Linked DNA regions of Rhodopseudomonas boonkerdii. The protein of the gene in region 3 binds, or shares a complex with, the protein of the main gene of each other region. Links are inferred from orthologs where the notes say so. Each region holds a gene or a part of one and is shown on either strand. Other genes may lie near its edges.

What was found.
Region 1: the proteins of accD (region 3) and accB are in contact, whole or in part, in a solved structure (PDB 8UXZ), measured with the Escherichia coli proteins. The link is inferred for Rhodopseudomonas boonkerdii from one-to-one orthologs.
Region 2: the proteins of accD (region 3) and accC are in contact, whole or in part, in a solved structure (PDB 8UXZ), measured with the Escherichia coli proteins. The link is inferred for Rhodopseudomonas boonkerdii from one-to-one orthologs.
Region 4: the proteins of accD (region 3) and E0H22_RS04775 are in contact, whole or in part, in a solved structure (PDB 8UXZ), measured with the Escherichia coli proteins. The link is inferred for Rhodopseudomonas boonkerdii from one-to-one orthologs.

What each region holds. Positions count from the first base shown.
Region 1 is NZ_CP036537.1:3,359,471-3,365,181, reverse strand. Bases 1-2,879 are described here. They hold accB (acetyl-CoA carboxylase biotin carboxyl carrier protein), read right to left. Parts: upstream 1,768-2,879; coding sequence 1,234-1,767; downstream 1-1,233. Other genes in these bases: E0H22_RS15330 (DUF1236 domain-containing protein), read right to left, coding at 2,551-2,879; aroQ (type II 3-dehydroquinate dehydratase), read right to left, coding at 1,801-2,259; accC (acetyl-CoA carboxylase biotin carboxylase subunit), read right to left, coding at 1-1,203. In the rest of the region: more of E0H22_RS15330, read right to left, coding at 2,880-3,285; E0H22_RS15325 (hypothetical protein), read right to left, coding at 3,296-3,616; E0H22_RS15320 (pyrroloquinoline quinone-dependent dehydrogenase), read left to right, coding at 3,806-5,711. UniProt on the Escherichia coli protein: This protein is a component of the acetyl coenzyme A carboxylase complex; first, biotin carboxylase catalyzes the carboxylation of the carrier protein and then the transcarboxylase transfers the carboxyl group to form malonyl-CoA.
Region 2 is NZ_CP036537.1:3,363,326-3,368,983, reverse strand. What follows is about bases 2,833-5,658. They hold accC (acetyl-CoA carboxylase biotin carboxylase subunit), read right to left. Parts: upstream 5,006-5,658; coding sequence 3,659-5,005; downstream 2,833-3,658. Other genes in these bases: aroQ (type II 3-dehydroquinate dehydratase), read right to left, coding at 5,603-5,658; accB (acetyl-CoA carboxylase biotin carboxyl carrier protein), read right to left, coding at 5,036-5,569; E0H22_RS15350 (sensor histidine kinase), read right to left, coding at 2,833-3,460. Outside these bases: E0H22_RS15365 (NAD(P)/FAD-dependent oxidoreductase), read left to right, coding at 1-329; E0H22_RS15360 (sensor histidine kinase), read right to left, coding at 409-1,503; E0H22_RS15355 (response regulator), read right to left, coding at 1,500-1,940; more of E0H22_RS15350, read right to left, coding at 1,937-2,832. UniProt on the Escherichia coli protein: This protein is a component of the acetyl coenzyme A carboxylase complex; first, biotin carboxylase catalyzes the carboxylation of the carrier protein and then the transcarboxylase transfers the carboxyl group to form malonyl-CoA.
Region 3 is NZ_CP036537.1:388,277-393,906, reverse strand. What follows is about bases 1-2,798. They hold accD (acetyl-CoA carboxylase, carboxyltransferase subunit beta), read right to left. Parts: upstream 1,963-2,798; coding sequence 1,039-1,962; downstream 1-1,038. Other genes in these bases: trpA (tryptophan synthase subunit alpha), read right to left, coding at 2,068-2,798; E0H22_RS01855 (bifunctional folylpolyglutamate synthase/dihydrofolate synthase), read right to left, coding at 1-1,042. In the rest of the region: more of trpA, read right to left, coding at 2,799-2,904; trpB (tryptophan synthase subunit beta), read right to left, coding at 2,901-4,118; E0H22_RS01835 (phosphoribosylanthranilate isomerase), read right to left, coding at 4,118-4,771; E0H22_RS01830 (lipopolysaccharide assembly protein LapA domain-containing protein), read right to left, coding at 4,847-5,233; E0H22_RS01825 (integration host factor subunit beta), read right to left, coding at 5,300-5,626.
Region 4 is NZ_CP036537.1:1,025,729-1,031,485, reverse strand. Bases 997-3,921 are described here. They hold E0H22_RS04775 (acetyl-CoA carboxylase carboxyltransferase subunit alpha), read left to right. Parts: upstream 997-1,940; coding sequence 1,941-2,903; downstream 2,904-3,921. Other genes in these bases: E0H22_RS04770 (peptidylprolyl isomerase), read right to left, coding at 3,265-3,921; E0H22_RS04780 (DedA family protein), read left to right, coding at 1,178-1,834. In the rest of the region: cobaltochelatase subunit CobS, read right to left, coding at 1-919; more of E0H22_RS04770, read right to left, coding at 3,922-4,197; preprotein translocase subunit SecA, read left to right, coding at 4,543-5,757. UniProt on the Escherichia coli protein: Component of the acetyl coenzyme A carboxylase (ACC) complex. First, biotin carboxylase catalyzes the carboxylation of biotin on its carrier protein (BCCP) and then the CO(2) group is transferred by the carboxyltransferase to acetyl-CoA to form malonyl-CoA.

The DNA.
Region 1 (5,711 bases), 3.0 Mb from region 3 along the record:
CAGCCGCATCAGACATTCCGGACGGTTCTTGCCGTGTACGATCAGCTTGCCGACGAGAGAGTCGTAATAAGGCGGGATCTTGTAACCCTGATAGACCGCGCTATCGATGCGGACCCCGAGGCCGCCGGGCGGGTGATACTGGGTAATGGTGCCAGGCGAGGGCCGGAAGGTTTCCGGGTTCTCCGCATTGATGCGGCACTCGATGGCGTGGCCAATGATCTGCAGCTCGTCCTGGGTGCAGGGCAGGTCGCCGCCGGCGGCAATGCGGATCTGCTCGAGCACGAGATCGATGTCGGTGATCATCTCGGTGACAGGATGCTCGACCTGGATGCGGGTGTTCATTTCGATGAAATAGAACTCGCCATCCTCATAGAGGAATTCGATGGTGCCGACGCCGAGATACTTCATCTCCTGCATCGCCTTGGCACAGATGCCGCCGATCTTGGCGCGCGCTTCCTTGGAGAGGATCGGTGACGGGCCTTCTTCCCAGACCTTCTGGTGGCGGCGCTGCAGCGAACAGTCGCGCTCGCCGAGATGCAGCGCGCCACCGCGGCCATCGCCGAGCACCTGGATTTCGATATGGCGCGGTTTGGTCAGATATTTTTCGAGATAGACCGAAGCATCGCCAAACGCCGCTTTCGCTTCGGTCGCCGCTGTCGAGAGTGCCAATTCGAGATCGGCTTCTGTCTGAGCTACCTTCATGCCGCGGCCGCCGCCGCCGGCAGCTGCCTTCACCAGCACCGGAAAACCGATCTCCTTGGCGATCGCCATGGCATCGTCGTCGGGACCGACGCCGCCATCCGAGCCAGGCACAACGGGAATGCCGAGGCGCTTGGCGGTCTTCTTGGCTTCGATCTTGTCGCCCATGGTGCGGATATGCTCCGCCTTCGGGCCGATGAAAGCGAGATTGTGGTCCGCAAGAATCTCGGCGAAGCGCGCGTTCTCCGACAGGAATCCATAGCCCGGATGCACCGCATCGGCGCCGGTGATCTCGGCGGCAGCGAGCAGCGAGGGGATATGGAGGTAGCTGTCCTTGGAGGCCGGCGGGCCGATGCACACGCTCTCGTCGGCAAGGCGCACATGCATGGCGTCGGCATCGGCCGTGGAATGCACGGCGACGGTCGCGATGCCGAGCTCCTTGCAGGCGCGCAAGATGCGAAGTGCGATCTCGCCGCGATTGGCGATCAGGATTTTCTCGAACATGGCGTTCCGTCGTCTGAGGTATTGAAGTCGTTATTCGATGATGACGAGCGGTTCGCCGTATTCGACGGGCGCGCCGTCTTCCACCAGGATCTGGGTGACCGTGCCCGCGCGCGGCGCCGGAATCTGGTTCATGGTCTTCATCGCTTCGATGATGATCAGGGTCTGGCCCGCGGTGACCTTGGTGCCGACGCTGACGAAAGGCGGCTTGCCGGGCTCTGGCGCCATATAGGCGGTGCCGACCATCGGCGACGGCACGACGCCCGGATGCTTGCTGTAGTCTGGGCCCGACGGTGCGGCAGGTGCTGCAGCGATGGCTGTCACCGGAGCCGGCGCCGGCGCAGCGGTAACGGGCGCAGCAGCGTAGACCGGCGCAGCGGCGGCAGTCACATGCACTTCGCGTGCGACGCGCACATGCAGGCCCGAGCGCTCGACTTCGATCTCGGTGAGGTTCGTCTCATTCAGCAGCTGCGCGAGTTCGCGGATGAAAGCGCTGTCGGCGGAAGCGGCTTGCGGTGCGACGACTTTCGGGGCGGCGGCTTTGGCAGGGGCAGGCTTACGGGCCATGGGCAATCCGATACTTGAAGGAGTGGGTTTGAATCAGGTGAGCGGGGTCTTGCCGAGCTTGGCGGCGAGACCGGAGATCGCGAGGCGATAGCCCTCGATGCCGAAACCGCAAAGGCTGGCAAAGGCGGCGCGGGCGGTGAACGAGTGATGGCGAAAGTCTTCGCGCGTATAGACGTTGCTGATATGCACTTCGACGGTCGGCACTTTCACGCCGACCAGCGCGTCATGAATGGCGATCGAGGTGTGCGAATAGGCGCCGGCATTGATGATGATGCCCGCTGCCGTCGTGCGCGCGGCATGGATCCAATTGATTAGCTCGCCCTCGATATTCGACTGGCGGCAATCCGCTGTCAGGCCATATTTGGCAGCGGCCTCCGCGCACAGCGCCTCGACATCGGCAAGGGTCGCGTGCCCATAGGTCTCGGGCTCGCGAATGCCCAGCAGATTGAGGTTGGGTCCGTTGAGGACCAGAACTGTGTTGGTGGAGGCCATCGGGGGTCCCGGACAGGCGACAGGGCGCAAAAGCGCGGTTCTGCCGGGGGTTATAGGTAACCTCGCCGCGGAGGGGAAGCCTTGCCTGTGCCCGTTCCCCCAGCCAAATCCTTTGCCCGGCGGGCGAAATATACCGCAAAGCGCTCGAATCCTTGGATTAACCAAGCTCTTGCGAAGGTGCACCGGGTCTGAATGTTGCGATGCGGAAGGATTCGCGCAACCGAAACGGGCGAGTCGTTGGAGACCCGCCCGCCGAATCCGTGATTAATGCCATGGCCTGGAGGCGATGGCTTACGCGTCGATCACGGCCACGATCTCATAGGTCGCCGGATCGACGATCACGATCTGGTTGCTCACCAGGATCAGATTGTAGCCGCGCCAGGCCGGATAGATCGTCACGATCTCGGCCGGGACCGGATGGAAGTGAACGTCACGCGGGACGCGGGTACCAACCGACACCGCGAAGTTCACGTTGGTCACGGGCGCGATGTGCTGCTGCTTGACAACGGTCGTCACCTTGGTGCGTTGCTCGGTGGTGAGTTTGGCGCCGGCCGCAGCCTGTCCGGTGGTCGTGGTCGATTTTTCGGTCGTCGACTTGCTGTCGGCGCTCGATTTCGAATTCGCAGCCGGATTGTTCCTGTCCTCGGCCTTCATGTCCTTCGCGTTCTTGCCGCCATCGCGGGTCTGATCGCTCGCACGCTGATTGCCGTTATCGCGCTGCATCTTGTCATCCGACTGACTCTGCTTGGTGGCAGGCTGTTTATGATCGGATTTGTTGGTGGTGTCGGTGGCTTCATCGCGCTTGCTGGGAGCGCTGTTTGCGGTCGGCGCCGCGCGATCTTCAGTGCCGCCGCGCATCGACGCACCACCACCCGCCGCACCGCCACCCGCGGGTGCTTCCCGGCTCATGCCGGCACCGCCGCCGGCGCTGCCTGCTCCGGCGCCGCCGGGGCTCTGTGCGCTCACGACACCTGAACCTGCAATCAGAGCAGCGGCGGCGACACTTACGAATAAATGCTTGTTCATCTTGTTTTCCTCACAGTTGCGTTTGCATTGCCCGCCCGACAACAGAGTGCATATGTCGATGTTCCGCAGAAACTTGTGCCGATGTTGCACGCAGCCAAAAAAGAGGTGTCAGTCGTACTGTCCAGTTTCGTTCAGCGGGAACAAAAGCGCGTTCAATGCGTTTTTGGGTCTGCGAGGCCTTGGAATGACCGCTTTCGTCGAACGGATCGTGCAGAAACTGAGCGAAGCGGCGCCGATCGAGCGCGCAGTGTCGACGATCGTTGCCGACGTTTTGGAAAATACGGCGGCCAAACTGTCGCGCGGTGAGCGCGTCTGGCTTGAGAAAAGACATTCCGGGAAGGAAGACATCTGTTCGCCCTCCTGACGACATCCGGTCTGCCGGCGCAAACCGGCCTGTTCGCATCGCCTTCAAGTGCCACCCTCAGGCGTAACGCCGCAGCCTCTGGCGCGGTCGCTCGATAGACACGAGCGTCGTTTCATCTAACATTCCTGCGCCGATGTGAGTCTGGATGACGGGTTGATGCGGAGACTGGTTGCGAGTGTCGTGCTGGCGATGGCCGCCATGATATCCTCGGCATCGGCATGGGAGCACTGGGGCGGCGACGCCGGCGGAACGCGTTTTTCACCACTTTCCCAGATCACCCCCGGCAACGTCACGCGCCTCGTCGAGGCGTGGCGTTTTCACACGGGCGATCTGATCACGCGCCCGCCCGCGATGATGCGGCGCTCGAAATTCGAGGCGACGCCGCTGTTGGTCGAGGGCAGCCTGATCTTCTGCACGCCGTTCAACGAAGTGGTGGCGCTAAATCCGGCTACCGGCCGCGTGCGCTGGCGCACCGATCCCGGCATTCCAGCCGATTTCAAGCCGGGCAACCGCTGGGTCTGTCGCGGCGTCACCCACTGGCGCGACCCTCGCGCCGAAGCGAACGCCGCCTGCGCCAGCCGCATCGTGATGGGAACCAACGATGCGCGTGTGATTGCGCTCGATGCGAAAACGGGAGAACGATGCGCAGGCTTCGGCAAGCACGGCGAGATCGAACTCGATCCCGGCATGCCGCTGGACTATGCCGGCGAGTTTCAGGTCACGTCGCCGCCCGTCGTCGCGCGCGACACCATCGTGGTCGGTTCGTCCATCGCCGACAATCGCCGCGTGGATGCGCCGCGCGGCATCGTCCGCGCCTTCGATGCCCGCACGGGCGAGGCGCGCTGGACATGGGATCCGCTGATCCCCGACGGCATCGAGGCCGGCCATGCCAATGTGTGGGCGCCGATGTCGGTCGATATCGACCGCGGCCTCGTCTTTCTGCCGACCTCGTCGCCGAGCCCGGATTTCTACGGCGGCAGGCGGCCGGGCAACGACGCCCACGCCAATTCCGTGGTCGCGCTCAGGATCGAGACCGGCGAACGCGTCTGGGCATTCCAGACCGTGCATCACGATGTCTGGGACTACGATGTTCCGGCGCAGCCGACCCTGGCGCGGATCGATATCGGCGGTGGCCCGCGTGACGTGGTGATCCAGGCCACCAAGATGGGGTTTGTCTTTGTGCTGGACCGTGACACCGGGCAACCCATCTGGCCGGTCGAGGAACGGCCTGTGCCGCAAGGCGCGGTCGCGGGCGAGAGCCTGTCGCCGACGCAGCCGTTTCCGACGCATGTGCCGCCGCTGCTGCCGCAGCGCCTCAACCTCGACAAGCCGTTCGGCGTCACGTTCTGGGATCGCGATGCGTGCGGCGAGCAGCTCAAGTCGGGCCGCTACGACGGCCTGTTCACGCCGCCGTCGACGCAGGGCACACTGCTGTTTCCGATGACTGGCGGCGGCGTCAATTGGGGCGGCGTGGCCTATGATCCCATTCGTCAGGTCATGTTCGCCAATACCAGCCGCGCCGTGCATCGGATCACGCTGATCCCGCGCGCGCAGGCGCAAAACTACAAGCCGCCCTCCGGCACCGAATTCGGACCGCAGCGGGGCGCTCCGTTCGCGATGACGCGGACGCTCGTTACATCGCCGCTCGGCATGCCCTGCAATCCGCCACCGTGGGGCGCCATGGTCGCCGTCGATCTGAAGGACGGCAAGATCCTGTGGGAAAGCCAGGTCGGCACCACCGAGGACATGGCGCCGCTCGGCGTGGCGCTGAAGACCGGCACACCGCTGGTCAGCGGCGTGCTGGCAACCGCAGGCGGCGTCGTCTTCACCGGCGCGATGGACGCCTATCTGCGTGCTTTCGATGCCGCCACTGGCAAGGAGCTCTGGCAGGGCCGGTTGCCCGTACCGGGCGTTGCCAATCCGATGACCTATGCGATCGACGGCGAGCAGTATGTGGTGATCGGTGCCGGCGGTCATTCGGAATCCGGCACTTCCATCGGCGACGGTGTCGTCGCGTTTCGCCTTGCGCGTGACGGCGAGGCGCCTTCGTGGTGGTCGATTT
Region 2 (5,658 bases), 3.0 Mb from region 3 along the record:
TCGCGCCCGCGGCGAAACAGGAGGGACGCTACGTCGCCGATGCCATCAGGCAACGGCTGCGCGGCGCGACGCCGGCGCCGTTCCGCTATCGTCACGACGGCAGCCTCGCGCAGATCGGCAAGCATCTTGCGGTGATCGATTTTGGCAAAATCAGGCTGCGCGGCGCGCTGGCCTGGTGGATCTGGGGCATCGCCCACATCTATTTCCTGATCGGCCTGCGCAACCGTCTGGCGGTCGCGCTGAACTGGCTCTGGATCCACACCCTCGATCAGCGCGGCGCGCGGCTGATCACGCAGGGACGTGCCGTGCTGGATCGGATGAAATCGTAGAACCTCGCGGAGCGGCATCTGCCGGCAGCAGTCGTGCGGCCAATGACGGTGGATTAAACTGGCGCCGGTCGGCCCTACGTTATTTCGCCGCGTTGACCTGCGGTTTCGCGACCGGCTTCGCCACCGCGCTGAAGCGAAGGATCACGCGCGTACCCGTGTGGGTCGGATCACGCTCGACCGTCGCGTCAAGTTTGTTCGCCATGGCGCTGACGATGCGTTGGCCCATGCCGGTGGAGCGCGGGTCGGCCTTCACATTGAGGCCGACACCGTCGTCGGTAATCGACAATTCGAGATCGTCGCCATGGCCGTCGAGCTCGATATGGATCGGGCCGGCGCCGTCGGGGTAAGCGTATTTGACGGCGTTCATCACCAGTTCGTTGACGATGATGCCGATCGCTACGGCGCGGTCCGGATCGATTTCGACCGTCTTCGCCTTCAGTGTCAGGCGCGACATCCGGTTGCCCTCGGCGGAGCGGCGCAGATCCTCGAGCAGCGCTTCAAGATACTGGTTCAGCAGTACGCTTTTGAGATCATGCGATGTGTAGAGCCGGCGGTGCACCTGTGCGACCGCAGCGACGCGGCCCATCGCATTGGTCAGCGCCACCTTGACGTCGTTCTCGCGGGCGGAACTCGCCTGCAGATGCAGCAGCGAGGCGATGATCTGCAGTGAGTTGCCGACGCGGTGGTTGACCTCCCGCAGCAGCATTTCGCGCTCGGCGGCGAGGGCGGCATAACGGTCGCGTGCGGCATGGACCTCGGCCTCCGCCTCGTCGCGCGCACGCATGATCGCGGCTTGCCTGATCGCCGTGTCGCAAGCCACAGTGAGCAATGGAATGAAGTCGCCTTGGGTGTCCTTGACGAGATAATCCACAGCGCCGGCCTTGAGCGCAGTCACCGCGATCTTGCTGTCCTGCGAGGCCGTGACGAACACGACAGGGGGCGGCGCAGGCAGTTTCTGAATCAGTTTCAGCACTTCCAGTCCGTCCATGCCCGGCATGTACTGGTCCAGCGCAATCACATCGATGCCGCCTCGCTCGATACGCGCGATGCCGGCCTCGCCATTCCCGCAATGCTCGACCAAGTAGCCCTGACGCTTCAGGCCGCGCTCTACCAGCCGTGCGAGGCCCACGTCGTCGTCGATATACAGCAGCGTTGGCGAGGCGGTTGAGGTCATGACGTGGCTTGGGGAACCTGGATCACCGAGAAGAACAGACCGAGTTGACGGATCGCGTTGGCGAAGTTTTCGTAGTTCACTGGCTTGGTGATGTAGACGTTACATCCAAGCTCGTAGCATCGCTTGATTTCCTGCGCGTCGTCGGTGGTGGTCAGAACCACAACCGGCGCATATTTGAGATACTCGTTTTCCTTGACCCGGCGCAGGATATCGATCCCGGTCATGTCGGGCAGGTTGAGATCGAGCAGGATCAGAAGGGCGTCGCCCTTGTGGACGGCGCCGGTGCCGTCCGAACCGAACAGATAGGCGAGGGCCTCTGTACCATTGGTGAACGGTTTGATCTCATTGTTGACACCGGATCGCCGGATATTGCGCTCAATCAGACGGGCGTGACCCTCGTCGTCCTCGATCATGATGATCGTCACCGGGTTGCTCATGCTGTTTCGTTCCTGCTCTTGCCCGTCCATCTGGCGGGCAAAGTGACGGTGAAAGTGCTGCCATGGCCGAGTTCGGAGGATACCGACATGGTGCCCCCAAGCCGGCGCACAAGGGCGCGGACATGGGCGAGACCAATGCCTTGGCCCGGCCTGTCCTGTGTACCCGCCCGGCGGAAAAGATCAAATATTCGCTGATGATCTTTGGGATCGATGCCGCGGCCGTTGTCCATCACCTCGAAGATCACAAAGCCCATCTTGGTGCGGCCCTTGACCCTGATCTCGCCGGGCACACCATCCCTGAGATATTTGAGCGCGTTGTCGATCAAGTTCCCGAAGATCTGTTCCAGTGCCAGGCGGTCGCTGACGATCTCGGGCAGCGGCTCGACATGGATCGCGGTTTCGGTTTCCGCTGCCTGGTGAGCGACCGTCGAGACGATGGTTTCGATCAGTTCACGTGTGTCGATCCTGACCGGCTTGAATTCGCGCCGGCCCTCGCGCGTGAGATTGAGGATCGCATTGATCAGCCGGTCCATCTTGCCGATGGACGATTTGATGAAGCCGAGCGCCTCGCTGAAGTCTGACGAGAGCTGCTTGTCCTCCGGGGGCAGCGCCGGTTCGGGCAAGTTCCCGTCGGTGTCGGGAACGACCGGATCGTTGTTCGCCAGCGTCGCGATGCGGCGGAAGATATCGCCGCGCAACTCCTCCAGCTCGCTGGTGAAGCCCATGATGTTGACCAGCGGGGAGCGCAAATCGTGGCTGACGATATAGGCGAAGCGCTGGATTTCCTCATTGGCTTCGCGCAGGTCGGCGGTGCGCTCCTGCACGGCGCTCTCGAGGTTGAGATTGTTGTCGCGCAGCTTGGCCTCGGCATCGTCGCGGGCGTCCGATGAACGACGGACCAGAAAGATCGAAACCGCCGCCAGCAGCACGACGAGGCCCGAGCCGATGACGGTGACGAGAGAAGCGAGTTGCTGGGTACGGTCGGCCGTCTGTGTGCGTTCGCCGAACAGTTTCTCTTCTTCCAGACGTATGGCACGCCCGGCTTCGGCGATCGCCTGCACGGCGGGGCCGGCGCCGGTCTGCGGCAGCATGGCGACGGCGGATGGCGTGTCGTTCTGCTTCACGTAATTGACGGCCCGCGCGAATTCGGCCAACCGCTCCATCACGGCCGGCCGCAGGCGCTTCATGTTCTCGACCTGGACGGGATTGTCGGAAGTGGCAGCCGCGAGTTTGTCGACCCCGGGTAGAATGACGGCGACCGCGGCTTCATGCTCGCGCAGGAACTGCTCTTGACCGTTCAGCAGATAGGCGCGTGCGGCACTTTCGGCGCGGCGGATTTCCAGCAGCAGCGTCGCCAGCTGGTTCTCGACCTCGACGGTGTGGACGACCCAGCCGGAATCCTTGCGTGCCTGATTGACGAGGATGACCGAGGCCGCACTGATGGCGACCAGCACCAACAATCCCGCCGAAAGCAGGACGATCTGCCAGAATCTGCGCTTGCGGGCGACGTCAGCGGTCACGACGGGCTCGCAAGGATTTTCGCTGGAATTTCAACACGTCCCCCGGGGAACCGGGAGTGCCCGGTACTGCACAACCCCGACGTCGCGATTTGGTTCCACAGTGAAATCAAATTCGGGGTGGTGATCGAGGCCTGTTCCGGCCGCCAACGCCGCCGCACACGCGGCGAGGCACGCGGATTTCCGCGCGCCGCCGACCCGTTAACCCTTCTGGCCAGCCAGATACTGTTCGAGCCAGTGGATGTGATAGTCGCCCTCGATCATGTCCTGCTCGCGCGCAAGCTTGCGGAACAGCGGCAGCGTCGTCTCGACGCCGTCCACCACGATCTCGTCCAGCGCCCGGCGCAGCCGCATCAGACATTCCGGACGGTTCTTGCCGTGTACGATCAGCTTGCCGACGAGAGAGTCGTAATAAGGCGGGATCTTGTAACCCTGATAGACCGCGCTATCGATGCGGACCCCGAGGCCGCCGGGCGGGTGATACTGGGTAATGGTGCCAGGCGAGGGCCGGAAGGTTTCCGGGTTCTCCGCATTGATGCGGCACTCGATGGCGTGGCCAATGATCTGCAGCTCGTCCTGGGTGCAGGGCAGGTCGCCGCCGGCGGCAATGCGGATCTGCTCGAGCACGAGATCGATGTCGGTGATCATCTCGGTGACAGGATGCTCGACCTGGATGCGGGTGTTCATTTCGATGAAATAGAACTCGCCATCCTCATAGAGGAATTCGATGGTGCCGACGCCGAGATACTTCATCTCCTGCATCGCCTTGGCACAGATGCCGCCGATCTTGGCGCGCGCTTCCTTGGAGAGGATCGGTGACGGGCCTTCTTCCCAGACCTTCTGGTGGCGGCGCTGCAGCGAACAGTCGCGCTCGCCGAGATGCAGCGCGCCACCGCGGCCATCGCCGAGCACCTGGATTTCGATATGGCGCGGTTTGGTCAGATATTTTTCGAGATAGACCGAAGCATCGCCAAACGCCGCTTTCGCTTCGGTCGCCGCTGTCGAGAGTGCCAATTCGAGATCGGCTTCTGTCTGAGCTACCTTCATGCCGCGGCCGCCGCCGCCGGCAGCTGCCTTCACCAGCACCGGAAAACCGATCTCCTTGGCGATCGCCATGGCATCGTCGTCGGGACCGACGCCGCCATCCGAGCCAGGCACAACGGGAATGCCGAGGCGCTTGGCGGTCTTCTTGGCTTCGATCTTGTCGCCCATGGTGCGGATATGCTCCGCCTTCGGGCCGATGAAAGCGAGATTGTGGTCCGCAAGAATCTCGGCGAAGCGCGCGTTCTCCGACAGGAATCCATAGCCCGGATGCACCGCATCGGCGCCGGTGATCTCGGCGGCAGCGAGCAGCGAGGGGATATGGAGGTAGCTGTCCTTGGAGGCCGGCGGGCCGATGCACACGCTCTCGTCGGCAAGGCGCACATGCATGGCGTCGGCATCGGCCGTGGAATGCACGGCGACGGTCGCGATGCCGAGCTCCTTGCAGGCGCGCAAGATGCGAAGTGCGATCTCGCCGCGATTGGCGATCAGGATTTTCTCGAACATGGCGTTCCGTCGTCTGAGGTATTGAAGTCGTTATTCGATGATGACGAGCGGTTCGCCGTATTCGACGGGCGCGCCGTCTTCCACCAGGATCTGGGTGACCGTGCCCGCGCGCGGCGCCGGAATCTGGTTCATGGTCTTCATCGCTTCGATGATGATCAGGGTCTGGCCCGCGGTGACCTTGGTGCCGACGCTGACGAAAGGCGGCTTGCCGGGCTCTGGCGCCATATAGGCGGTGCCGACCATCGGCGACGGCACGACGCCCGGATGCTTGCTGTAGTCTGGGCCCGACGGTGCGGCAGGTGCTGCAGCGATGGCTGTCACCGGAGCCGGCGCCGGCGCAGCGGTAACGGGCGCAGCAGCGTAGACCGGCGCAGCGGCGGCAGTCACATGCACTTCGCGTGCGACGCGCACATGCAGGCCCGAGCGCTCGACTTCGATCTCGGTGAGGTTCGTCTCATTCAGCAGCTGCGCGAGTTCGCGGATGAAAGCGCTGTCGGCGGAAGCGGCTTGCGGTGCGACGACTTTCGGGGCGGCGGCTTTGGCAGGGGCAGGCTTACGGGCCATGGGCAATCCGATACTTGAAGGAGTGGGTTTGAATCAGGTGAGCGGGGTCTTGCCGAGCTTGGCGGCGAGACCGGAGATCGCGAGGCGAT
Region 3 (5,630 bases):
CGACAATGACCACGAGAGGTCGCGGCACGCGCTCCTCGAGATCGCCGAGCGCTTCGGCGATGACACGGCCGCCTTCGACATTGTGGCCGCCATCGAGCCAGAGTTCGGAATCGTCCGGCGCGAGCGCGAGCAGTTTGCCGGAGGTCAGCCGCTGCATGCGGGCAGGCCATTCGGCGCCGGCAACGCCGCGTTCGTAGATCGACGGATCGAACCTGAACTGCGGCAGCGCGCGCAGCGCCGCGATGGCAAGGCCGGCATTGCCGAACTGGTGACGGCCGAACAGCCGCGGTGCGGCGAGATCCATCAGGCCACGATCATCCTGATAGACGAGCCGGCCGCGCTCGACGCTGATGTGCCATTGCTCCCCGGCGCTGTGAACCGGTGCATGCGCCCTGCGCGCCGCACGTTCCAGGACGGCAGCAACGTCGGGCGATTGCCCGGCACTGATGACGGGCACGCGGCGCTTGATGATACCAGCCTTTTCCATCGCGATCTTTTCGCCGCTATCGCCGAGGAAATCCGTGTGATCGATCGCGATCGGCGTGAAGACGCTGGCCATCGGCTTCTCGATGACATTGGTTGCATCGAGCCGGCCGCCGAGGCCGACTTCGAGCAGCAGCACGTCGGCTGGATGATTGGCGAAGATATGGAAGGCAACCGCCGTCTCCGCCTCGAACAGCGTGATCGGCGCCCCGGCATTGACGGCTTCGACATGAGCGAAGGCATCGCGCAGATCGTCGTCGCTCACCAGCATGCCGCCAAGGCGGATGCTCTCGTTCATACGCACGAGATGCGGCGAGGTGTAAACGTGGACGCTGAGGCCGGCGGCTTCGAGGATCGCGCGCAGATAGGCGATGGTCGAACCCTTGCCGTTGGTCCCGGCGACATGAATGGTGTCAGGCAGCCTGCGCTCGGGATGGCCAAGCTGCGCCATCAGTCGCTGCATGCGCTCCAGCGACAGATCGATCGTGCTCGGATGCAGCGACGAGATTCGCGCCAGAATCTCGCCGAGCGGCGATGATGTCGGCGCGGTCTCGCTCACGCTTGCGGGGCCGAAACCGCATCCGGAGCCACGGCGATCTGCTCGGGGGCCACGCGCGGTGCGGTTTCGACAGCCGGCGATTTGGTGAGCAGGCGGCACAGGCGTGCCAGCGTCGGCTTCAGGTCGTGGCGATGCACCACCATGTCCACCATGCCGTGATCGCGCAGATATTCGGCGCGCTGGAAGCCTTCGGGGAGCTTTTCGCGAATGGTCTGCTCGATCACGCGGGCGCCGGCGAAGCCGATCAACGCACCGGGCTCGGCGATATGAATGTCGCCCAGCATCGCATAGGACGCGGTGACGCCGCCGGTGGTCGGATTGGTGAGCACGACGATGTAGGGAAGCTTGGCTTCGCGCAGCATCTGCACGCCCACCGTGGTGCGCGGCAACTGCATCAGCGACAAAATGCCTTCCTGCATGCGCGCGCCACCTGAAGCCGCGAAGACGATGAAAGGCGACTTCTTCTCGACAGCGAGCTCGAGACCGCGGACCAGCGCTTCCCCGGCCGCCATGCCGAGCGAACCGCCCATGAAATCGAAATCCTGCACGGCCACCACGGTGCCCATGCCTTCCATCTTGCCGTAACCGACCTTCACGGAATCCTGCATGCCCGTCTTGGTGCGGGCATCCTTGATGCGGTCGACATATTTGCGCTCGTCGCGAAACTTGAGCGGATCGGCAATCACTTCGGGCAGCGCGACGTCGTACCAGGTTTCGTGATCGAAGATCGACTTCAGGCGCGCGGTGGCGCCCATGCGCATATGATAGTTCGATCCGGGAATGACGAACTGATTGCTCTCGACGTCCTTGTAGAACACGAGCTGGCCGGTATCCGGACATTTGATCCAGAGATTCTCCGGCGTCTCCCGTCGCAAGATGTTACGGATCTTGGGACGGACGACATTGGTGAGCCAGTTCATTTCAGTCTCCGCGTCGCGTTGGTCGGGCGTCGCTGTTCCGATACATATGGCGGTCCGGGTGGGGACCGGCAACCGTGGTTCCGGCCGGTTAGGGCCTAATTGGGCTTATTCTGCGGCCTGTTTTGCCCCACGGACTCCCGCAGCAAGCGCCGCAGTGAGATCCGCAACCGCCGTTACCGTCCGGGCCGTAGCCTTGCCGTCGGCATCGAGCGAATTCTTGAGCGCATCGACCAGTGCCGTGCCGACCACCGCGCCATTGGCGTGGCTGGCGATCGCCTGCGCAGCCTCCGGCGTCCGAATGCCGAATCCGACGCAGACCGGCAGTTCGGTGTGACGCTTGATGCGCGCGACGGCCGCACTCACGGCGGACGTATCAGCGCTGGCGGCTCCGGTGATGCCGGTGATCGAGACGTAATAAACAAAGCCCGAGGTGTTCGCGAGCACCGCCGGCAAACGCTTGTCGTCGGTGGTGGGCGTCGCGAGACGGATGAAGTTGAGGCCAGCCTTCATGGCGGGAATGCAGAGCTCGTTGTCTTCCTCCGGCGGCAGGTCGACGATGATCAGGCCATCGACGCCGGCTTCCTTGGCGTCGGGCAAAAACTTGTCGACGCCGTAGATATAGATCGGATTGTAGTAGCCCATCAGCACGATGGGGGTCTTGTCGTCGGTCTTGCGGAAGTCGCGCACGAGCTGCAGCGTCTTGCGCAGGGTCATGCCGACATTGAGCGCGCGCAGCCCCGCCGCCTGGATCGACGGACCATCGGCCATCGGATCGGTGAAGGGCATGCCGAGTTCGATGATGTCAGCGCCAGCCTTGGGCAGCGCCTTCACGATCTCGAGCGAGGTGGCAAGATCGGGATCGCCGGCCATCACGAAGGTGACAAAAGCGGAGCGGCCTTCGGCGGCGAGTTCAGCGAAACGGGTATCGATGCGGGTGGTCACGACTGGCGGCCCTTCAGAATATCGCCGACCTGCGGGACGTCCTTGTCGCCGCGGCCGGAGAGGTTGACGACCATCAGGTGATCTTTTGGCAAGATCGGTGCGAGTTCGCTCACCTTGGCGAGCGCATGCGCCGGCTCGAGCGCCGGGATTATGCCTTCGAGCTTCGACAGCAGCTGGAACGCCGCCAGCGCTTCCTCGTCGGTCGCGGAGAGATACTTCACGCGGCCGATGGAATGCAGCCACGAATGCTCCGGGCCGATGCCGGGGTAATCGAGGCCGGCCGAGATCGAATGGCCTTCCTGGATCTGGCCGTCCTCATCCATCAGCAGATAGGTGCGGTTGCCATGCAGCACGCCGGGGCGGCCGCCGGCGATCGACGCCGCATGCAGATCGGTGAGGCCGTGGCCGGCGGCTTCGACGCCGTAGATATCGACGGAGGGATCGTCGAGGAACGGATGGAACAGGCCCATCGCATTCGAGCCACCGCCGATACAGGCGATCAGCGAATCCGGCAGGCGACCTTCGATCTCGTGCATCTGCGCGCGGGTCTCGTCGCCGATGATCGACTGGAAGTCGCGCACCATCATCGGATACGGATGCGGGCCGGCGACGGTGCCGATGCAGTAGAACGTGTTGTGCACATTGGTGACCCAGTCACGCAGCGCCTCGTTCATCGCATCTTTCAGCGTGCGCGCGCCGACCTGCACGGGCACGACTTTCGCGCCGAGCATTTCCATGCGGATCACGTTCGGCTGCTGACGGGCGACGTCCACCGCGCCCATATAGACGATGCATTCGAGGCCGAAGCGGGCGCAGAGCGTTGCCGTGGCCACGCCATGCTGGCCGGCGCCGGTCTCGGCGATGATGCGCTTCTTGCCCATGCGGCGCGCGACCATGATCTGGCCGAGCACGTTGTTCACCTTGTGCGAGCCGGTGTGATTCAGCTCCTCGCGCTTCAGATAGATTTTCGCGCCGCCAAGATGTTCGGTCAGCCGCTCGGCGAAATAGAGCGGCGACGGACGGCCGACATAGGCTTTCAGGTAACCGTCCATCTCCTTCTTGAAGGCAGGATCGGCCTTGGCTTCCGCGTAGGCCTTTTCCAGTTCAAGGATCAGCGGCATCAAGGTTTCCGCGACGAAGCGACCGCCGAAGATGCCGAAATGGCCGGTTTCGTCGGGACCGGACCGGTAGGAATTGGGAATGGCTTTTGTCATCAGGTCGTCAGTTCTTCCGTTGCGCGCGCGGCGCGGATGAAGGCGCGGATCATATCGGGATCCTTGATGCCCGGCGCGCTTTCCACGCCGGACGAAATATCGACACCGCCTGCGCGCGTGATCCGCACGGCATCGGCGACGTTCTCTGCGTTCAATCCACCCGACACCATGAAGGGCAGCTTGAGATCGAGCCCTTCGAGCAGATGCCAGTCGAAGGCCGCACCGAGACCGCCGGGGCGCGTCGCGTCCTTCGGCGGCTTGGCATCGAACAGGATGCGATCGCAGACAGCGGCATAGCCGGACAGCGCAGCGAGGTCGGCCTTGGTCTCGACAGCGATGGCCTTCATGACCGGCAGGCCGAACTTCTGTTTGATATCGCGAATGCGCGCGACGCTTTCCTTGCCGTGCAGCTGCAGGATCTGCGGACGCAGCGCCTCGATGCTGTTGGCGAGCAACGCATCGTCGGCATCCACCGACAGCGCGACTTTCACCGCCTTCTTCGCCTGACGGCCAAGCTTTTCGGCAACATCCAGCGAGACGTGCCGCGGCGATGGCGGGAAGAACACGAAGCCGACCATATCGGCACCGGCCATCAGAGCCGCATCGAGCGTCTCCGGTGTGGACAGGCCGCATATTTTAACGATCAGGGGCATGCTCAAAGTGGCCGCAGGCAATGGAACGGGATGAACGGTAAAGCAGGCGCCGACTGGCACACAGCCGGGCGGGTTCTACAACGTCGCGCCGGCCTTGTCTCGCTCGCCGGCCACATAGGGGGCCGGCAGGCCTGGCACTGGCCGCTGGGTGGCTGTGGCTGTCGCCATCTCGGCCCGCAGATCGGCCAGTTCGCTGCGGGCGCGGCGCACATCCGCCTCGTGCCGGCGAGCCGCGCGACGCCAGTGGCGCTGCCCGATCCAGGTGGCAATACCGCCGGCGATAACGCCGAGAATGGCGACGACGATCAACACCACGAAAAGCGGCAATGTCGCACCGATGGCGGGATCGCTGCTGTTGAAGGGATCGAACGAGATCGTCACCGGATGGCGATTGGCCACGGCGAACACGATGAAGAGGATCGCAACGGGAACAACGACCAGAGCCGTGAGGAATTTGCGCATCGACATCTCTCACGTAACAGCGAAGCAGAAACGAAGCCGCCTAGCGATCGCGTTGAGCAGAACCGCTCAGGAAGCGCTGGCTTCCGATGCCCGGTCCGGCTCCGGCGCGGACGGATCGCGGTTCAGGCGCTCGCGCATTTCCTTGCCGGTCTTGAAGAAAGGCACGCTCTTCTGATCGACCGGAACATGCTCGCCAGTGCGCGGATTGCGACCCGCGCGCGCCGGACGATGCTTGACCGAAAAGGCGCCGAAGCCGCGCAGCTCGACGCGATCGCCCCGCGCCAGCGCCGCGACGATTTCGTCGAGGATCGCATTCACGATGTTCTCCACATCCCGCTGATAGAGGTGCGGGTTGTGTTCAGCGATGCGTTGGACGAGTTCGGATTTGATCATCGAG
Region 4 (5,757 bases), 640 kb from region 3 along the record:
CGTCGCACTTGTTGAGGAAGGTCACACGGAAGGCAAAGCCGATATCGCCGAAGATGTCGGAGTTCTCGGCCCAGGTGATCACCGTACGCGGGCTCATCACCGTGGAGAGATCGCCATTGGCGAAGGCGTTGCGCGTGAGGTCGGCGAGGCGCACCATCTTGTTGACGATGTCCTTGCCCTCGGCGGTTTGATAGTGCTTGGCCTTCGCCAGCACGATCTTCACTTCCTCGTCGTGAGCGAGATAGTTCAACGTGGTGACGATCGACCAGCGGTCCATCTGGCCCTGATTGATCTGCTGGGTGCCGTGATAGAGACCTGACGTATCGCCGAGACCGACCGTGTTCGCGGTCGCGAACAGGCGGAAGGCCGGGTGCGGCTTAATGACCTTGTTCTGGTCCAGCAGCGTCAGGCGGCCGGCGACTTCCAGCACGCGCTGGATCACGAACATCACGTCCGGACGGCCGGCGTCGTATTCGTCGAACACCAGCGCGACATTGTGCTGCAGCGCCCAAGGCAAAATGCCGTCGCGGAACTCCGTGACCTGCTTGCCGTCGCGGACGACGATGGAATCCTTGCCGACGAGGTCGATACGGCTGATGTGGCTGTCGAGATTGACGCGCACGCAGGGCCAGTTCAGGCGAGCCGCGACCTGCTCGATATGGGTCGACTTGCCGGTACCGTGGAAACCGGTGACCATCACGCGGCGATTGCGGGCGAAGCCGGCGAGAATCGCGAGGGTCGTGGCGCGGTCGAAGCGGTAATCGGGATCGGCATCCGGCACATGCGGATCGCCATAGGAGAAGGCAGGCACTTCGAGGTCGGAATCGATACCGAATACCTTGCGCACCGACACTTTGATGTCGGGAATGCCGGTCAACGCTTCCTGCTGGTCTTGCGCTTTGGTCATGGCGGCGGTCATCGATCCTCCGTGGTCCCGGGAATGCCGAAACCAGTCTTTCAGTTTGGCTACGGATGGGGTGCTTTGCGGAACGTAGCAGAGAGCCGCGGCCGGACAAAGCCCAAGGGGACGTCAAAGCGAACGGCAAAGTTCCAAAATGTAATCATATAGATAGGTTGTAATGACGGTTTTTGGAGCCCTGCCCTGCGAATTGGGCGATGCTAAAGTAGCTGCCATTCATTGAGGTAATCCTTGGCCACCCGGCCAGATCGGACTTTCGTGCACCACATCATCGACACCATCACACAATTCGTCGGTGCCCATGCCTGGCTCGGCTATCTCACCGTATTCCTGGCCGCGCTGCTGGAGGCGATCCCGGTGCTCGGCACCTTCATCCCCGGTACGACGCTGATCCTGGCCCTCTCGGCCCTGATCCCGGCGGGTGACCTCAGCCTTGCCGGCGTGCTGGCAGCGGCGGTCCTCGGAGCTGTCCTCGGCGATGGCGGTGCGTACTGGGCCGGACATGTGCGGCAGCGCGCATTGTTGCAGGCTTGGCCGCTGAAGAACTATCCCGGCGTCGTTGCGCAGAGCGAAACCTTCTTCGATCGTTTCGGTGTCTGGGCGGTGTTCCTTGCCCGTTTCGTGCCGCCGATCCGCGCTTTCGTGCCGGTCACCGCCGGCGCGCTCGGCATGGCGCCAGCAAAATTCGCTCCGGTAAACATCCCCGCCGCACTGATCTGGGCGCCCGCGCATGTGCTGCCGGCCGCCTTCGCCGTCTCCGCGCTCGAACATTTTGGCGGGCTCGCCGGCCTCGAGCACAAGGCCAGGCATTACAGCGTCTTGGTCGTCTTGGTGCTTGCGATTGTCCTCGGCGGCGCCATCTGGTGGTGGTGCCGGCGCAATGCGTCGCACGGCAACCAAAAATCAACCCTTTGATTTATCAACTAAAAGAAACCTTCTCGGCTTGACTCCGGCCACTGTTTCACCCGAAAAGCCTGCCACCGCAGTTTTGCCTGCCGCCCGATCTCCCCATATTGAACGAATGTCCGACCCCATGCGCAGCTACCTCGACTTCGAAAAGCCGGTTGCCGAGCTTGATTCCAAGATCGACGAACTGCGCGTGCTCGCCGCCGGTGGCAGCGATATCGGCGAGGAGATCGTCCGTATCGAGGACAAGGCAGTCGCCGCGCTGCACGAGCTCTATGCGAACCTGACGCCGTGGCAGAAGACCCAGGTCGCGCGCCATCCGCAGCGTCCACATTGTGTCAACTACATCGACTCGCTGGTCACTGAATTCACCCCGCTCGCCGGCGACCGCAAATTCGGCGAGGACGAAGCGCTGATCGCAGGCTTCGGCCGTTTCCGCGGCGAGAGCGTCTGCGTGCTCGGTCAGGAAAAAGGCTCGACCACCGAAACCCGCCTCAAGCACAATTTCGGCATGGCCCGCCCCGAAGGTTATCGCAAGGCCGTTCGCCTGATGGAGATGGCCGACCGTTTCGGCATTCCGGTGTTGTCGCTGGTGGACACCGCCGGCGCTTATCCCGGCATCGGCGCGGAAGAGCGCGGGCAGGCGGAAGCCATCGCGCGCTCCACCGATGCCTGCCTCGCGCTCGGCGTGCCCAATATCGCCGTCATCATCGGTGAAGGCGGCTCAGGCGGCGCCATCGCCATCGCCACCGCTAACAAGGTGCTGATGCTGGAACACGCGATCTACAGCGTGATCTCGCCGGAAGCGGCGTCCTCGATCCTGTGGCGCGATTCATCGAAGGCGCAGGAAGCCGCGACCAACATGAAGATCACCGCGCAGGACCTGCTTCGCTTCGGCGTGATCGACATGGTGCTCAAGGAGCCGCCCGGCGGTGCCCATCGCGATCCCGCAGCCATGATCGCGACGACCGGCGATGCGATCGCGCAGGCACTCAAGGAACTGAACGGCATGGACAGCACAGCTTTGCGTCAGCAGCGCCGGCAGAAGTTTCTGGATATCGGCAGGAAGATTGGCTGATCTTTCTTCTCCCTCCCCGCAAGGGCAGGGCTAGAGGATTTGGCGAAGCGCAAAGAGGATAGTGCTCGGCCTGCATGGTTCGAGACGCCCGCTTCGCGGGCTCCTCACCATGAGGATCTTCTACAGAGCCATCCTCAGTCCTCATCCTAAGAGTCGACTCATAAAGCAGTCGAGGTGGTTTTCGGCTGCTTTTGTTCGGAATAATGCCCGTTCAGCTCAGGATCTCGATTCTCCGTCCCTCATCCTGAGGAGCCGCGTAGCGGCGTCTCGAAGGATGGCTGCAGGCGGCCTTAGTCATTCACACACATAACAAAAGCCCGCCTTTCGGCGGGCTTTCGCGTTTCAGCAGCTAGCGTCGTGCTTACTTCTTTGCAGGAGGCGCCATCTTGTTGTCGGACGGCTTCGGTGCATCCTTTGCGGCCGGAGCGGCTTCCGCCGGCTTCGCAGCAGCCTGATCGAGACGCTCCACCTTCGCGCCCTCGCGCAATTTGGTGACATAATCCGCCTGCGCCTTGCGGACGACATACTGCTCGATCTGCGGCTTCACCTGATCGAAGCTCGGCGCCTGACGGTTGCGCTTTTCCTCGACCTTGATGATGTGCCAGCCGAACTGCGACTTCACCGGGTCCGAAATCTTGCCCGGCTCCAGCTCAAAGGCGACCTTGGAGAATTCCGGCACCATCTGGTCCTTGGTGAAGAAGCCGAGATCGCCACCATCGGCCGCGCCCGGATCCTTCGACGACTTCTTCGCCAGTTCGGCAAAGTTGGCGCCCTTCTTCAGTTCCTCGGCGATCTTCTTGGCCTCGTCCTCGGTCTCCACCAGGATGTGGCGGGCATGAACCTCCTGCTCGCCGGAAATCTGCTTGGCAGCGTCGTCATAGACCTTCTTCATATTGGCATCGGTCAACGCTTCCTTGCCTTCGGTGCCGAGCAGGCTGTCCATCAGCAGGCGGTTGCGGGCGAAAGCCAGCTTGGCCTTGAAGTCGTCGCGGTCGGCGACCTTCTTGTCCTCGGCCGCCTTGGCGACGATCTTCATGTCGATCAGGAACGACAGCACGTTGTCCTTGCGGGTCGCCGGGTCCATCTGGGCGAGGCTCGGCCCGAGCTCTTCTTCCGCGATGGCGACGTCGCTCTGGCGGATTTCCTGGCCATTGACCTTGGCCAGAACCGGATTGGCGTCTTGCGCGTAAACCGGGAAACTGGACAGGAACGCCACCGCAACAGCGCCGGTGAGAGAGGCCAGGATCAGGCCGGGGCGCTTGCCCGGCTTCTGGGCGGGCGAAACGTTGAACATCGGGAATTCCTCAATCTGTAGGGTGCCTGTTTGGGACGGCGGACAGTCTCCCAAACTACCCATTTTGGCAACGCGAAAACTCTGTCAAAATCATGAAATCCTTGACACCTTGCCGCCGTTGACATCCCCCCGGACGCCCCATATCTCTCCCCGACCGGGCCGGTGGCGAAGGTGCGATTTCGGCTGCGCCGAGGCCATTGAACCCTTGATCGCCCGACCTCCACTATCACCCGACGGCCTTCGATATCGTGGCCGGCAGGCGATGCGCCGCAGACCATCGCGGGGCGATCCGCTGAACCAATTCCACGGCCCTCCAGGGCCGCATCGAGAAGACAGGATTTCGTGATGATCGGCGCGCTCGCCCGCAAGCTCTTCGGCTCCGCCAACGACCGCCGCATCAAGACGTATCAATCGCGCGTCGCCGCCATCAATGCGATGGAAAGCGAAATCGCCGCGCTCTCCGACGAAGCGCTAAAGGCCCGCACCGACGAATTCAAGGCGCAGCTCGCCGCCGGCAAGACGCTCGACGATATCCTCGTGCCTGCCTTTGCCACGGTGCGCGAAGCGGCCAAGCGCACCCTCGGCCAGCGCCATTTCGACGTGCAGCTGATCGGCGGCATGGTGCTGCATGAAGGCGACATCGCCGAAATGAAGACCGGCGAAGGCAAGACCCTCGTCGCCACCCTCGCCGTCTATCTTAACGCGCTGGCCGGCAAGGGCGTGCATGTCGTCACCGTCAACGACTACCTCGCCAAGCGCGACTCGAGCTGGATGGGCCAGATCTACGGTTTCCTGGGCCTCACCACCGGCGTGATCGTGCACGGCCTCGACGATGCCGAGCGCCAGGCGGCCTATGCCTGCGACATCACCTACGGCACCAACAACGAATACGGCTTCGACTATCTGCGCGACAACATGAAGTACCGGCTCGAGGACATGGTCCAGCGCGGGCACAATTTTGCGATCGTCGACGAAGTCGACTCGATCCTGATCGACGAAGCGCGCACGCCGCTGATCATCTCCGGCCCGCTCGACGACCGTTCGGAATTCTACAACACCATCGACACCTTCCTGCCCTCGCTCGAGAAGAAGACCGATTTCGAAGTCGACGAGAAGCAGCGCACGGTGACGCTGACCGAAGCCGGTATGGAGAAGATCGAGACACTGCTGCGCGATGCCGGCCAGCTCAAGGGCGAGAACCTGTACGACGTCGAGAACGTCTCCGTCGTGCACCACGTCAATCAGGCGCTGCGCGCCCATTCGCTATTCACCCGTGACAAGGACTACATCGTCCGCAATGACGAGGTGATCATCATCGATGAATTTACCGGCCGCATGATGCAGGGCCGCCGTTACTCGGAAGGCCTGCACCAGGCGCTGGAAGCCAAGGAACATGTGACGGTCCAGCCGGAAAACCAGACGCTGGCCTCGATCACTTTCCAGAACTACTTCCGCATGTACGGCAAACTCGCCGGCATGACCGGTACGGCGCTGACCGAAGCGGACGAACTGTTCGACATCTACAAGCTCGAAGTCGTCGAGGTGCCGACCAATATCGGC